Regions from separate parts of the Kurthia sp. FSL E2-0154 genome, predicted to be linked through region 2. Evidence: predicted binding sites of a transcription regulator. Region 2 holds the regulator's gene; each other region holds the start of a gene.

Region 1 (5,766 bases), 570 kb from region 2:
ATGGTTCTGTTATTTCTTTTTCTACTTCTTTCATCGCTTTTTTCGATACCTTTTGACCTGATACTTGGACGCGTTTTAAGAAGAACGCTAGAATTAATGCCGCAATTGTAATAAACATTGCGATTAAGAATGAGAAGTTAATCCCTTCAACCATTGCTTTATCCACAAGTGGTTTTGATAATGATTGCCCTAATTCTTTTGCATATTTTAAGGTACTTGGATCTTCAGCTAGTTGCTTACCGTAAGCTGCTAATTCTGATTTAGACATTGGCGTACCTGCTTGTGCTGCTTCTGTTGCTTTTTGTGTAACTTGTTCTGAAATACGTTCTTTCACTTTTTCAGCTACTTGACCTTTTACTTCATCTTCGACACTTGAAGCTTCACTCTTTGTACGAGTTGTCATGATTGTAATCATAACTGCTGAACCAATCGCGCCTGAAATTTGTTGTAGTGTATTGTTCATCGCTGTACCGTGCGGATTTAATTGCATTGGCAATTGGTTTAAACCGTTTGTCATAATTGGCATCATTACCATCGACATACCAAACATACGCACTGTATAAGCAAGCATTAAATATGTGTACGTTGTTTCTGTTGTTAATTGTGATAAGAAGTGTGTTGAGATTGTCACGATTGTTAAACCGGTAATCGCTAAAATTTTCGGACCAAACTTATCGAATAGCTTACCTGTAATTGGTGACATCAAACCCATGATAACCGCACCAGGTAACATTAATAGACCTGAATCAAGTGGTGTAAAGCCACGAATATTTTGTAAATAAATTGGTGTTAAAATCATACCGGAGAACATCGCCATTGATACGACGATTGAAATGATTGAAGCTAATGCGAACATTGGGTATTTATAAACACCGAAGTTTAACATTGGATCTTTCATTTTTAATTGCATAATGACAAAGATAATTAATGCGATTGCACCAATTGTAATTGTACCCCATACATCTATTGCTCCCCAGCCATCTTCGCCTGAAGCTGAACTGAAACCGTATAATAGGCCACCAAAACCAATTGTTGATAATACCAGTGATGTATAACTTAATTTGACTTTGCGTGTATCCATAATATTACGGAACTTAAAGATCGCGATAATTAGAATCGTGATTGATAACGGTAAAATCATTTCGAATAATACATGCCATGTCCAAGTTTCAACAATCCAACCTGATAATGTTGGGCCGATTGCTGGCGCTGTAATCATAACAAGACCAAAAATCCCCATAACTGCACCACGTTTGGCAATTGGGAATGATACAAGCATGATATTCATTAATAGTGGACCTAATACGGCAGCACCTGCTGCTTGAACCATACGTGCTGTTAATAGGACACTAAATGTTGGTGCGTATGCTGCTAAAGCTGTACCGATTGTAAAAATTGATAATGCTGTAATAAATAACGTTCTGTTTTTAATACGTGTAATAAAGAAGGCGCTTGCTGGTACTAAAACTCCTGATACCAACATATAACCCGTTGTTAGCCACTGCACCGTTGAAGCATCTACATCGAAGTCCTTCATAATAGAAGGTAATGCTACATTCAATAATGTATTGTTAAGTAATGCTACAAAAGCACCGATGAACATTAATACAATCATTGCATATGGTGGCTTTTTCTGTAACTGTTCCATATCCATTTATTAATCCCTCTTCTGCTTTATATTTCGTGTATAAAAGTTTACTTTCACTATAATATACTCATAGTCCAATTTTGGCAACAAGAAAATTAAGTTTTTGCAAAAAACATTGCTATTAAAGCGTTTTACAGTTAGAATGACAGTATAATATAAAGATTAAAGGTGGACATATGAATAATCGAAAACGCCAAGTTATCTTGGCTTCCCTTAAACTATTTGCTCAAAAAGGCTTCCACAGTACATCGATTCAAGACATCTTAGATGAAGCACATATCTCAAAAGGCACATTTTATAATTACTTTTCGTCCAAAAAAGATTGCTTAGTGGCGATTTTAGAAATTGGACGTTCAGATGCAACACTTCGAAAGGCTGAATTATTAATCGGAAAGAACCTATCCGATAAAAGTGTACTCGCAGCCCAAATTTCGACCATCATGCAAGTGAATCGTGAACGCGACTTACTACCAATCTTTGAATCAATTCTGCATTCAGGCGATCAAGAACTCAAAAAAATCGTCAAAGAATACCATTTAAAAGAGATGGAATGGTTATCTAGAAGGTTAGTAGATGTATATGGTGAACGCATTGTACCGTATCGCTATGATGCCACGATTCTTTTGTTTGGGATGATTCATCAGATGCTTCATATTGGAAGCATGACAGCTGGTGAGGCAATTGATCCTGTTGTGACATCAAAGTATGCATTACGTCAACTAGACTTAATCGTGCCTTCACTAATCGAAAATAACGACTATTATTTGGGACCTGACTTACAAAATTATATTTTCGAGAATACGAAGTATGAAGTACCTACACGCGATGAGATTTTAGATCAGTTAAAAGGATTTAGAAGTTGTTTAGAATCCGATATACCCGAATCTTGCATTGAGTACACGGACTGTCTAATAGAAGAATTCTCGATGGAAAAACCGCGTTACTATATTATTGGAACGATTGCGTATCAATTTTACAATAGCTTCCGCGATTCAAAGCACGCACTTGAAACAATTGAAATCGCCAATGAGATTTGGAAAGTCACACGCGCGAATAAAGGTAGTATCCTTAAAAAATAAGAGGCTTGGGAGCAATTCCCAATCCTCTTTTTTATGAATTCTTTTTTGAAAATAAATTCGCTGTTTTTAGGGCGATCCGAACCGCCTTACGATTCAATGTACCTTCTAAATGTTTTGTGCGTACTTGATGGCTTTTCACCTGATTTTTCAACTTTATAATGCGTTCATTTTTTTGTTCTAGTACATTTCTCATAACCGCCTCAAAACGCTCTCCCATCTCTGCTGCCGAGCAATGAATAAAGCTTTTTACTGGTGGAAGTAATTGAATTCCTTGTAACTGTCTATCAAGTGGTGCTTCCACTAAATCAAGGTCTTGTTCATAAATATGCGGAATTCCATTATGGTTTAAGAAATGAATAAAACGATTAAAATTTTCTTCATGTACATGCTCACAACGATGGAAGTCACTCTTTTCAATTAAGTCCATAATCTGTGTTTGCTCTGTTAATTCGTTCCCAGCCACATCATTTAAAGCATGGTAATCTGTTAACTCACGCATACGCCCATCTTTTGGAATAATTAAGCTCGGTGTCCCAGCAATTGTCGCTGTAATGTTCCCATGCAGTCGAGCGCCAAAACTAAAGTCCACTTCACCTATAAAATCAATCCATGATTTAGCATTCAAGAAATAACGCACACGGTCTTGGACATATAGTTCATCTGTTGTCTTCCCTTGATAATATGGCTTTGGCTTTTCGAGATTGGGACCGCCTAAATAAATCATTTTCAACTCTTTATACCACTGCGGAATAAAATAATGATGTTTGAATTCATTTTTGCTTCGATCGATAAATTCTAAAACATGATTTGGAGAAAGTTTAGATGAGTTGATGGTAACAATAGAATTTTCATTAATTTCTGTATCGCGTATACGTAAATGACGTCCATTTGCATACATTGATGGACAACCAATAATGACATGGTCAACCCCCTCTTTAAATCCTAAATGTGTTAAGTAACGTGATGTGAATTCTCCACGTACGCCAATCATAGATGAACGTTTTAATACTGCTTTAACAAAATCGACAACTGCTGGATCATATGGATTCTTTTTTGTGAAGTCTGGCTCGAAGTCAATGCGTACACCAACACCAATGACGTAAACAGGTATTGTCAAACGATTAATTAATTTCGTATAGGATTTTAATGTATTTTCAAAATCTGGTCGGAAGGCATCTGCTAATGGAATGAAATATGCATCATAATTCTCGTTAATATAAGGCGCATCTGATGGATTTACACGATAGTAGTCAGGCACAAATTCAACATCTTCTGTCATCAATGTGCGATAAATGCTATATGCATAGATTAAGTTTCCTACATTTCCCCCAATTGAATTGTTGGCAATGATTTTAGCAGCATCAAACACATCTGTCGGTAACATACCGCTACGAATTAAATATTTTTTCATCAACCATTAAACTCCCTTCTATGTATCTATTTTGATATTCTCTTACTTATATTACCTTTTTCAAGGAATATTTGCTTCTTTTAACTCTTTTTTCGTAAATTGTAATTTAGCTGTTATAAAATTTATAGAATTGTTACTTATTTTTTGTTTATATATCACTTTAAAGGGAATTTGTACAAAAGAAAAAGCTGTATGTTGTCATGTTTATGACTTCATACAACTTGTATATGCCCCAGGAGGGAATCGAACCCCCAGCCTAAGAACCGGAATCTTATGTTTTATCCATTAAACTACTGAGGCGTATGACTATTATTATACAAATATAAAGTGCAATTGACAACTTGATTTAGACTTTTCAATATTTAACACAATATATTTGACCTTTTTTGACTATGCAATGTACAATAAGAGTACAGCTGATTCTAATCAGTAACTAGATTGAACGGAGGAGAATTAAATGAACTTAATTCCTACAGTAATCGAAACAACAAATCGCGGAGAGCGTGCATACGATATTTATTCTCGTCTTTTAAAAGACCGTATTATCATGCTTGGTAGCGCAATTGATGATAACGTTGCAAACGCAATCGTATCGCAATTATTATTCTTAGAAGCAGAAGATCCAGAGAAGGATATCTTCTTATACATCAACTCACCAGGTGGTTCAGTAACAGCTGGTATGGCAATCTACGATACAATGCAATTCATCAAACCAGATGTACAAACAATCTGTATCGGTATGGCTGCTTCAATGGGTTCATTCCTACTAACAGCTGGTGCAAAAGGTAAGCGTTTCGCATTACCAAACGCTGAAATCATGATTCACCAACCATTAGGTGGCGCACAAGGTCAAGCGACTGAAATCGAAATCGCTGCTCGCCACATCTTAAAAACACGTGAAAAACTAAACAAAATTCTTTCAGAGCGTACAGGTCAACCTGTCGAAGTGATTGAAAAAGATACAGATCGTGATAACTTCATGTCTGCTGAAGAAGCATTAAACTACGGTTTAATCGATAAAATCATGACAAACAACGAAACAAAATAATGTATAAAAAAGAGGTGAAGGGTTTTAAACCCCTCACCTCTTTTTTGTTTATAAATTAAGCGTGTACAACATTGCGTAATTCATTCAACTCATAAAAAGATACACCTGATTTTGAGCCGACATTACCCGCTTTTAACGCTTTACCGAATAAAATTTTTGGTTGAACTGCTTGTCCATTTAATTGTGCGTTCGCTTTAAATACATCTACATCTTCTGTTGGTAATGGTTGAATATCTGTATAACCTAATTGACCCAGAATATTTTTTACTTGGAAATCGCGTGCAAGTTCAAAGTCGATTAACTCTGAAATGCCTAAGTCTACTATTTGTTCTGGTTGACCTTCTGTTTGTACATGTGCAACGATTGTTATTTCCATCATGAATGCCTCCTAAATTGCTTCATATACACTTATTTTAGCACTGACATTTTATTTATCAAGGTAAACAAAAAGCGGATTGTAGCTTATTTTGAAACAATTCAACATGAAATAGCACACACTTACGAAAAATAAGTTAAATAATGCACACTATTTTTCACCATATAAAAACAGGAATCGCCATCATGACGATTCCTGTCTATT
Region 2 (5,766 bases):
GTTTTTTGTACGACGAGATAATACCTCAATCACACGTGTAATTTCTTTACTACGTCCAATTACTGGATCTAAATTACCTTCACGCGCCATCTCTGTTAAATCACGCGCTAAGCTATCTAATGTTGGCGTATTTGCTGTCGGTGCAGCAGCGTTACCGTTTTGACCTGCATCTGAACTACCAAGCAGTTGTAATACTTGTTGACGCGCTTTATTTAAGCTAACACCTGCATTATTTAATACACGAGCAGCAACACCTTCACCTTCACGAATAAGAGCTAATAAAATATGCTCTGTTCCGATATATGAATGACCTAATTTACGAGATTCATCTACTGATAACTCAATGACTTTTTTAGCACGAGGTGTGTAATGAACGATTGGTCCAACATTTTTAGAACCTGTACCAACAAGTTCTTCAATACCCTCTTCAATCATTTCAGGACTCACTTCAATAGCCTCAAGAGCTTTTGCAGCGATTCCACCACCTTCTCGAATTAATCCAAGTAAGATGTGTTCTGTCCCAATCGCTTCATGCTTCATACGAATGGCTTCTTCTTGTGCTAATTGCAATACTTTTTGAGCTCTTTGTGTAAATCGATTAAACATCATATGAGTCCTCTCCTTCATCTTCCAATTTATTTTGGCATGCTTCGCTAATCATGTCGCGAATCAATGTCGCGCGGTACACATCTCGCTCATTTGGCTTCAATGTTGTACCTGTATATTGTTGTAAGAAGCCCGGTTGCATAATCAGCATACATTTATTTAAAACTTCATTTGGAATTCTTTGTATGATACCTAAATCTATACCCAAACGCACGTTAGATAAACAATTCGCAGCTTCTGTACTCGATAGGATTCGAGCTGTTTGTAAGACTCCTAACGAGCGATGCAAACGGTCTGAAATTGCAATCGGCGCATGTTCTAACATTGCCTTTCTAGCTTCCACCTCTTTTGCAACAACTTGTTCTACAATCGTTTCTAATTCTTGAATGATTTCTTCTTCTGATTTACCAAGTGTTACTTGATTTGAAATTTGATAATAATTCCCTACAGCCTCTGTTCCTTCACCATAAATTCCACGCACGATTAAACCTAGTCGTGGCATCATATTGATTAAGGCGCGAACTTGATTCGTCATCGTAAGAGCTGGTAAGTGCATCATGACGGAAGCACGTAATCCTGTCCCTACATTTGTCGGACAAGTGGTCATATAACCAAATTTTTCATCAAATGCATAGTTCACTTGTTTTTCAATACAATCATCAATTTCATTTGCTTTTAGTAAAGCTTTTTTAAGATTAAGTCCTGGTTCTAAACATTGAATGCGAATGTGATCTTCTTCGTTAATCATGACACTAATTGATTCATCTTCAGATACGAGAATCGAACCAATCCGTTCTTTTTTCGCAAGTTGTGGGCTAATTAAATGCTTCTCTACTAAAATTTGTTTTTGCAAAGAAGGTCTTTGCCCCAAATCAAAGTGATAGAGTGGTGTTTGAAGTGTTTCGCAGTCGAGTAAAGCACTACTCACTTGACGATCAATAGCCATCGCTTCTTCTTCACTAAAAGCACGTGGGAAACGATACGCAGATATGTTACGCGCTAAACGAATACGTGTACTCATGACAATATCACCGTGCTCACCATCGCCAGCCATCCAACTAATATTGTCACCTTTTAGAAAATGATCAATCTTCATCGTTCGCTGCACCACCTTGCGTTAACTGTTTTTCAAGTTGTTTTACCTCATCTCGAAGTTTTGCTGCTTCTTCAAACTCTTCTTGCTCTACAGCTGATTTCATCTTCTGACGTAATACTTCAATCTCTTTTTTAATTTGATATGTTTTATTTAATCCGCCCGGTATCTTACCCGTATGTTCCGTTGCACCATTATGAAGTCTTTTAAATACTTCAGGCAAACGTTCATAAAAAGCATGATAACAATTTGGACAGTTAAATTTACCCTCTTTTAAAAACTGTTGGTACGTCATACCACATGATTCGCATTGCTGCTTTCCTTGCGGTGGTTGTTTTGACTGAGGTGCATTGGATGACCATGTTGGAATACCAAACCAGTCCGAAAAGATTTGTTCGATTGTCACAGGCTTTACTTCTTCATCTATATGCAAATAATCTTGTTGCCCACTGCAAACTTCGCAGTAGTGTTTTACGACTTCTTCATTATTTTTTGTCATCGTAATGGTGACAGTAGCTGGACGTTGTTTACAGTTTTCACAGATCATCCTCTATACACCTTCTTTTAAAATTCTTTTTCATACTTCAGTGCTACTAACATTGCTTGTAAAAGACGAGAGCGGAGCTGATCACGATATGGTAAATCAATCGCAATGACTTCTCGGTCCATAGCAGTAAGAATGAGCTTTGCCTCACGTTTTGTAATTGCTTGTTCTTCAGTTAAGCGATGTACAATATCCTCTGCAGCCGTTTGCGAAATTTGATAATTAATTTGAGATAGAATATCGTCTAACAGTTCTGTTTTCGAGTTCGTACGTACACGTAAAATGCGAATATATCCCCCACCTCCACGTTTACTTTCGACGATATAACCTCTCTCTACTGTGAATCTTGTATTGATTACGTAATTTATTTGCGACGGTACACATTGGAAGCGGTCTGCAATCTCACTGCGTTTAATCTCAATGTGTCCATTACCACCCATTTCAATAATTTCTTTTAAATACGCCTCAATAATATTCGACATATTCTTCATGTCGAGTCCCCACCTCCTTTAATCAAGCTGACTTTGACTATCTTTGACTATATTATAAATAAATTGTTTTATAAATTGCAATAAAAATGCTCGTTCCTTTTTTGTTTTATAAAAAACAGACATCCTAACCATTACAATTAAAATGTCTGTCTATTTATGATTATTTAACCCAACGTCCAACGATTGGATAATTCCAATACTCACCTTGCAATGCACGAATAATCCCGATGATTGGAATAATGAATCCCATTAGTCCAAAGACGATTAAAAACGGAATTCCAATTAACACATACGAAAATACAACTGAAATACTAATAAGAATTGACATAACAATTTGGAATAACAATGCTTGTAGCGATAAACTTTTCACTCTCGAATCATCAATTAAGAGCATAAAGAGTAGTGGAAGTAGAATCGGTAAATAATATGCACTTGAATGTAGTATAACTTTAATCCATTTATTGTCTTGTTCCATCTAAAACCCGCTCCTTTTCTTCCTTATATATACATATATACGTATGAACAGTACCATCCGTTTCATTTTATTTTTGTGATTATGTGACAAAAAAATTTAATTATGGGAAGATATAGAGTAAATAGATCATGAAGAGGTGACAAGATGATTTACACTCTAGGTCTTACAAAAGACCAGCAGCTCGTGGAAAACTTCCCTTTAGAACATATTAAAGAAGATCGTTTCGATTGGTTTTGGGTTGATTTTTCAGAACCTACTGCTAAAGAAAATTTATTACTGCATACTTTTTTCCAATTTCATCCCCTAGCTGTAGAAGATGCATTGATGCGTTTACAGCGTCCAAAAATAGATTACTATGATGATTATTATTTCACTGTTGTCCATAAATTAAACCCAAAAGAACTAATATCTGAGGAAATTAGTCTATTTATTTCTTCTAAATTTGTCGTCTCATATCATCAATTCCCTGTTCACGAATTTGAAATCGTCAAACGTGAATTAGAAAGTCATCCGAATCGTTGGGATCGCGGTACATTTTTCATCATGTATCAGACAATCGATAAAATTGTCGATGAGTTTTTCCCCCTTGTTTTTACTATTGAAGATCGACTTAATACCATTGAAGATCAGTTAGATTATAAAAATAGTGTAGATTTAATGAACGATGTATTCGACCTTCGCAATGATTTACTCCATATAAGAAGAACGGTTCTCCCAATGCGTGATTTATTATATCGGATTTTAAATTCAAACCGCTTAAATTTGACACAAAAAGAAAAAGCCTATTTTAGTGATGTACACGACCATCTCGTGAAATTGACTGAAATGGTTGAATCAAATCGTGAATTAACTGCCGACATGCGAGATAGTCATATGTCAATGAACGCAATTCGTATGAATAATATTATGATGACGCTTACCATTGTATCAACTATTTTTATTCCACTCACATTCATCGCAGGAGTTTATGGTATGAACTTTGTGAATATGCCCGAATTGAATTGGCATTATGGATACTACTTTACATTAGGACTTATGGTTTTCATCGTATTTGCGATGCTCATGCTATTCAAAAAACGTGGCTGGCTTGGATTTTTTAAAGATGATTAGTAAGGTACGTCTAAGACAGAAGTATTTTAAACAGCGAAAACCCTGTATGATTGAAGTGACACCTAAAAGTTAGACACGGTTATTTCATCAGGCAACGGTTTGGGTATGCGTTCGATATTGTATCGAACGCATACCTTTTAATTTTGCCTTGATGCGTTTCGCGAGCAGGGATTATTTTTTCTATGCGTTTAATTAATTTGATTATCCGTTTTTGAAACACTCTAATTTTACTCTATCGTAAGCTCTTTATTTTTAACCTATTTACGATATCAAAAAAATATCATTTATTCGTTAATAACCATATGAATTACTCATATTTTATTATTACTTAACTTTTTTCACTGTTAAATACAATTTATACTCTTTTTACTTCAAAAAAAACGATTTAAATCATCATTTAATATTTTTATTGCTATAAACACAAATATATAGAAATTTATGTGAAATCTTTTTTTTTTCGTTGAATACGGTTCTCTTTTTCTTAATAAAATGATAAATTATTAGATGATACACTCCCAAGATTTAAAACTTATTACTTATTATTTTTCAAAAAAACAAGACTAAAGAAATGATATACCTTTCTAAGATTGAAAAGACTTTTTTACTATAATATTTTGGAGGCTTCACCTATGATTTGGAACCGTTCGAAAAAGACAAAGAACGAGACTTTTTTCGATATAGAACAATATAAGAAAAACGTCAAAATTGATTTATCACATAATCAGCACTTACAAAAACAAATTGAACTACTTAGTTTAACATTAGAGGACTTAGCTATTATTCATCAATTGAAATTTGTTGCAACAGATACTTTTGTACATATGACAGATGCATTCTATGATGCGATCGTAAAAGCACCTGAATTAACACATATGATTTCACAGAACTCTAGTATTGATCGTTTAAAAGTAACGCTAACAAAGCATATCAGCGAAATGTTCGATGGACGAATTGATGCACAATATATTGAACAGCGAAAAATTATTGCACATGTTCACGTTAAGATTGGTCTACCTTCAAAATGGTACTTAAACTCATTCCAATCACTAACAAATTCATTCATTGACTTTATTGAAGATTTACAAATTTCAACACATGAATCTACTCAAGCAATTAAAGCATTTACAAAATTGATTAACTTTGAACAGCAAATTGTTATTGAAGCTTATGAAAATCGAGTGGATGCCATTCGTGATGAACACGGTCGTGTAAAACAACAAGTTATTCACACAGTTCAAAATACTTCAGAAGAATTAAATGCGATTAGTGAAGAAACAACCGCTGCAATCCAATCACTATCTCGCCAAGCTGATGAAATTGCTTCTTCTACAAAACAAGGTTTAGACTTTGTAAATTCAACAAAAGAAAAATCTGAAAATGGTCGCGCATTACTTCATACGCAAAATGAATTAATGCAAAAAATGTCTGCAAGCATCAAAATGCTCGA
Region 3 (5,766 bases), 2.3 Mb from region 2:
GTGTCGAAGTTTTAGCATTACGTGATAATCCACGCTATACATTCAATGTTGTAGAGTCTCTTGATCAAGATGGTGAACAAAAAACGATTGAGAAAATGAATCGTGAACAAAATCAATTAGACGGAGCAGCTTGGACTAAACTAGAACAAAGCCAAGAGTTTCATACTTTAGATTTAACACAGTATTTCAAAATAGGTGATGAATTCAGACCGATTATTGGGAATGTGGTCGTTTATCGTGATTACGATCATATTACAAATACGTATGCCGAATCTTTTGCGCCGATTTTTGAAAAACAATTTAATGATATCTTAAAAAAATAAAATAGTTAGAAGAGTCTGGGGGAAAATCCCAGTTAAAAGTAAGAGAGCTTCGGCACATGAAAATGCTGAAGCTCTTTTTGGTCTGTTTGCGGATTTTCATTTTGGGCGATGCTGTTTCTGCATAAGTCACATCCACACGTCCATACAAAACAAAAAAACAGCCTTCCTTGTTAAAATTTAAGTATTCTACTACAAAAATTATAAATTAGAGTGATATTTTCTTAGTCTTGAGATAAATACATCCATTTATGATCATCTATTTCGCTCAATACAATATCCGAATCTATATACGTCAACAAGTTATTGAAAAATGGAACTTCATCTAAATGGGGGGCATCATATAAATCTTTTTTTACAAACTCATCGATAATAAAAGTAGTTATATCTGTATTATTAACTAATTCTGAGAAAAAAGTTCTTAAAAAATAAGAATCTTCTTCTTCTAGTTTCTCATCACTTATAAATGAAATTTTGAAAACATTTAAAATTTCATTTATATCTTCCTCATCCATATAACATAATGGATCACGTTTTATTTCTTCTTTTGAAAGAGGTCGTCTAGTATCTTCTAGCAAGATGTAACATACCGAATTGCTTTCTTTGAAAAACTTAAAAACTTCTAGATTTTTAAGTTTTAATATTCTGTTAAATAATTTCATAAAATTCTCCTATCCGAAAATTAATTTTGGATGTAGTAACAATTTCCCAACAGTTAGACCAATCATTGCAGTTATAGCTGCTATTGATGAAGGAAAATTATACGGTATTTTAGGATCGAGTGGCTCGGGTAAAACGACCTTTTTATCTCTAATTGCAGGACTGGATACACCAAAATCAGGTGATATTTATTACGAAGGGAAGTCACTAAAAAAGATTGGTTCAACACGTTATCGCAATGAATGTGTATCGATTGTCTTTCAGTCGTATAATCTACTACCTTATTTATCGGCACTTGATAATATAACAGCAGCTCTTGAAATTACGCACTCTAAACAAGCAGATCGAAAAGAATATGCACTCGAGATGTTACAAAAGGTAGGAATGGATGCTGAAATGGCGAAGAAGAATGTCCAACATTTATCAGGCGGACAGCAACAGCGTGTTGCGATTGTACGCGCCATGTGTTGTGATGCGCGACTTGTCGTAGCAGATGAGCCGACAGGTAATTTAGACGAACAAAACTCACTCGAAATCATTCGCCTGTTTAAACAACTAGCACATGAACAAAACAAATGTGTCATTGTCATTATACGTGAAAAAGAGATTGCAGAACAATGTGATACGATTCTAGAGTTAAAATCTAAGAAAATGCATGTGATTAAAAGTAGTTAATTTATGAAACATATAATTAGAATATAGCTAATCGAAATATAGTCAACAAAGAAGGTCATATAAAAAAGCAGTGGCCTTCTTTTCATGTCTAATTAATACGACATAAAAATTCCACACACTGCTCACATTCACAAAACTGCTGTAAATAATCTAAACGGTGGATTGTAAGGTAGCCATTTTCTTCTGATATGACTTTTTCTTTTTTTAATTCTTGTAATAAGCGGTTTACAACTTCACGACTTGTTGCACAAAGACTTGCTAGTTCGCTATGTGTAAATTTTTCGCTAATTTGAATCGATTTGTCTGTTTTCTTTTCGCCATATGAATTCGCTAAACGAATGAGTGTAGAGGAGAGTGCTCCTTTTTTTCCATATAATAATAAATCGCGTAATTTAGTTTGTTCACGCATTCTTTGAATTTGAATCCATGTGAGACATTCCCGTAGTGCTGCAAGGTTTTCGGATAATTCATGTTCTAACTGTTCTTTCGAAATTGCAAAAATGGTACAACAATCTAATACTTTTGCTGAAAGTGGGTATGTAATAAGTGGGGTGAATAAAATACTTTCACCAATACAATCATTTTTCGTCGCAATGCAAAGTGTTAATTCTTTACCACCAACGCTCTCTTTTGTAATGGCAATACGACCTTTTTCCACAAAATAAAGATGTGTTGCCGCTTCACCTGCAGTACAAATATGTTGATGACGAACGAAATGATGTTTTGTACCATGTGCTTTAAAAATCTGCTGGACGATTTGGGGGACTGCATCAAACACAATCAAAACACCTCCATAATTAACTGTTTTTTATTTTAACATAAATAATAAACAGTACAAAAAACATGAAAGTCAAAAAAGGTCAAATATATTACTTGAGTTTTTGAAATGAAGTCGATATAATAAAATTAATAAATAGTCAAAGATAGTCAAACAGGAGGGAAAAATAATGCAAATGAATCAAATGAACCAAGAAGAAGAAAATCCGCTAGAGAAGTATGGACGTAATTTAGTAGAGGCAGTTAAAGAAGGTAAGATGGACCCTGTTATTGGACGTGACCAAGAAATTCGTGATGTCATTCGCATTTTATCTCGAAAAACAAAAAATAATCCCGTTCTAATCGGTGAACCAGGTGTAGGTAAAACAGCGATTGTTGAAGGTCTAGCACAACGTATTGTAAAAAAAGACGTACCTGAAGGTTTAAAAGATAAACAAATATATGAACTTGATATGAGCGCATTAATTGCAGGCGCAAGTTATCGCGGACAGTTTGAAGAACGTCTACAAGGTGTTTTAAAACAAGTACGTGAAGCAGAAGGAAATATTATCTTATTCATCGACGAAATTCATACCATTGTTGGTGCAGGTAAAACAGAAGGTTCGATGGATGCAGGGAATATGTTAAAACCAATGTTAGCACGCGGTGAACTACATTGTATCGGTGCGACAACATTAGATGAATATCGTACAAATATCGAAAAAGACCCTGCACTTGAACGACGCTTCCAACAAGTGCTTGTACGCGAACCATCTGTAGAAGATACAATTTCCATTCTACGTGGTTTACGTGAACGTTTCGAATTACACCATGGTGTACGTATCCATGACCGTGCGATTGTGGCAGCGGCAGAATTATCAAATCGCTATATTACAGATCGTTTCCTACCAGATAAAGCGATTGACTTAGTCGATGAGGCGTGTGCGATGATTCGTACAGAAATCGACTCGATGCCATCTGAATTAGATGAGGTTACACGTCGACAAATGCAGTTGGAAATTGAAGAACAAGCATTGATGAAAGAAGGCGACAATGCGAGTAAAAAGCGTTTAGAAGCGTTACGTGAAGAATTACAAGAATTAAAAGATTCATCACAATCGATGCGTGAACAATGGGAACGTGAAAAAAATGCGCTTCAAATTGTGCAGGAAAAACGTGAAAAACTCGATCAATATCGTCATGAATTAGAAGAAGCAGAGAGTCAATATGACTTGAATAAAGCGGCGATTCTACGACATGGTAAAATTCCAGAGCTTGAAAAAGAGCTAGCGAATTTAGAAGAAGAAGTAGAAAGCTCAGATAAGCTATTACGTGAAGATGTCACAGCGGAAGAAATTGCGAGTATCGTATCTCGCTGGACTGGTATTCCTGTAACGAAAATGTTAGAGGGAGAACGTGAAAAATTACTTCGTTTAAAAGATACACTACATGAGCGTGTAGTCGGACAAGATGATGCAGTTCGTCTTGTTTCAGAAGCTGTATGGCGCGCGCGTGCAGGTATCCAAGATCCGAATAAACCAATCGGTTCGTTCTTATTCTTAGGACCAACTGGTGTAGGTAAAACAGAACTTGCGAAAGCACTCGCAGCACAACTATTCGACTCAGAAGACCATTTTGTACGTATTGATATGTCGGAATACATGGAAAAACATAGTGTATCTCGACTTGTGGGTGCACCTCCAGGTTATATCGGCTATGAAGAAGGCGGTCAATTAACAGAGGCAGTTCGTCGTAATCCGTATTCGGTCATTCTATTAGATGAAATTGAAAAAGCACATCCAGATGTCGCAAACATTCTCCTTCAAATTTTAGATGATGGTCGTATTACAGATAGTCAAGGACGTATGGTGAACTTTACGAATACAGTTGTCATTATGACATCGAATATCGGTTCACACTATTTACTTGATTTACACAATACAGAAGGACATGCAGTGGAAGATTTAGTGATGGCAGAATTGAAAAATCATTTCAAACCAGAACTATTAAATCGTCTAGATGATATCATCATGTTCCACGCATTAACAGATGAGCACTTCTACGAAATTACACGTAAGTACGTGAACCATCTCGTACAACGTGTAGCAGAACAAGAGATTAAATTGGTAGTTGGCGATGATGTTATTCATTGGATTGCGAAAGAAGGAGCGGATCCTGCATTCGGCGCAAGACCACTTCGTCGCTTTATCCAACGCCATGTAGAAACACCAGTCGCAAAAGAATTATTAAAAGGTGAAAAAGTACCTGGCGACACACTAACAGTTTATGTAGAAGACAATGAGATTAAAGTGAAATAAGATTTATTTTAGGAAGAGGAATCACATTTGATGTGGTTCCTTTTTATTTGCCCTATTTTTGATGAATGTAAGTAAAAAAATAAAATTTTACTAATAAAATAAGTATTTCTTTAAATAACCCTTTTATCTATTTGTATTTTATGTTAATCTTTTACATGGTGCATTTTTATCAAAAATATATTATTTATATTAAAATTATTGCGTATAAGTAAATGAGCGTTTTACATACACGATTAAATTTAAGAGGAAAAGTTCATAATATTCGAAAACCAATTGCTAAGTTATTTGGTAACTCTAAATATAAATATTAAAAGGATGTATATGGATGAAATGTATTAGACTGACATTAATTAATATTGTAGCGATTGGCATATTACATCTAGGTGGTTTTTTGTTCAGTATTTTAACTGATCAGGTATATCGTTTTATAGCTTATCTATTAGTACTTGTTACACCTTTTATTCTGTTTATGAGTAATTATTTTTTGAGAGAAAAGCTACAGCCAGAGTCACAAAGCAATTTGATTTTTATTTTAATCGGAAGTATAGGAAGCCTGTTTTTACATTTTCTTTTTAGTAATGTCCAGTTTGAAAATGGCTTACCTTATGATCCATCAAGAGATAATATGTCAACGGCGCTTGTATTATTTTTATATAAGGCGGTATTTGTTCAATGTTTCATAGGAGCTGCCCTTTATGAGTGGCGACTTTATAAAAAGAAAAACAGTAATTGATAGAATGAATTATTATTTTAAAATAAAGTCTGTTCAAAATAGCCATAATTAAAATAAAGATTGATTAAAACGTCGTGATAAACCCTTGGTATAAAAGGATTTATCATAAATGACATATGTTTTAGCCAATCTTTTTTACAAACGGTATGACTTTATTTCAAATCAACATGAACGATGCGAATTTACTCGGTTCACTGACGTACACAACAAAAGCGCAACAACCATTTAAAATTGCATATGATTATACGAAAAATGGCACGTTGAAGATGAGCCAAGACTGCAACGTCCTGTTGCAAGGCTCATC

The links. Region 2 encodes CtsR, which represses protease genes until heat stress. Its sites were predicted from a motif close to ATGGTCAATAAAGGTCAAACA; they were not measured.
Region 1: the regulator CtsR is predicted to act here: its motif matches at 4,512-4,532, upstream of clpP (ATP-dependent Clp endopeptidase proteolytic subunit ClpP).
Region 3: the regulator CtsR is predicted to act here: its motif matches at 2,502-2,522, upstream of MHB75_RS00805 (ATP-dependent Clp protease ATP-binding subunit).

Annotation. Positions count from the first base shown of each region.
Region 1 covers NZ_JBBOPO010000001.1:1,916,383-1,922,148, forward strand. Annotated here, with positions in the region: gene MHB75_RS09440 (DHA2 family efflux MFS transporter permease subunit) at 1-1,654, opposite strand, end outside; gene MHB75_RS09445 (TetR/AcrR family transcriptional regulator) at 1,825-2,727, shown strand; gene MHB75_RS09450 (polysaccharide pyruvyl transferase family protein) at 2,759-4,138, opposite strand; tRNA gene MHB75_RS09455 (tRNA-Arg) at 4,367-4,438, opposite strand; gene clpP (ATP-dependent Clp endopeptidase proteolytic subunit ClpP) at 4,596-5,186, shown strand; gene MHB75_RS09465 (hypothetical protein) at 5,242-5,565, opposite strand.
Region 2 covers NZ_JBBOPO010000001.1:2,484,668-2,490,433, forward strand. Annotated here, with positions in the region: gene MHB75_RS12395 (ATP-dependent Clp protease ATP-binding subunit) at 1-609, opposite strand, end outside; gene MHB75_RS12400 (protein arginine kinase) at 599-1,702, opposite strand; gene MHB75_RS12405 (UvrB/UvrC motif-containing protein) at 1,692-2,246, opposite strand; gene MHB75_RS12410 (CtsR family transcriptional regulator) at 2,264-2,734, opposite strand; gene MHB75_RS12415 (DUF4870 domain-containing protein) at 2,895-3,209, opposite strand; gene corA (magnesium/cobalt transporter CorA) at 3,354-4,319, shown strand; gene MHB75_RS12425 (globin-coupled sensor protein) at 4,949-5,766, shown strand, end outside.
Region 3 covers NZ_JBBOPO010000001.1:192,598-198,363, forward strand. Annotated here, with positions in the region: gene MHB75_RS00785 (acyltransferase family protein) at 1-323, shown strand, start outside; gene MHB75_RS00790 (terpene synthase) at 545-898, opposite strand; gene MHB75_RS00795 (ABC transporter ATP-binding protein) at 981-1,655, shown strand; gene MHB75_RS00800 (Crp/Fnr family transcriptional regulator) at 1,744-2,433, opposite strand; gene MHB75_RS00805 (ATP-dependent Clp protease ATP-binding subunit) at 2,609-4,729, shown strand; gene MHB75_RS00810 (hypothetical protein) at 5,055-5,462, shown strand; gene MHB75_RS00815 (hypothetical protein) at 5,609-5,766, shown strand, end outside.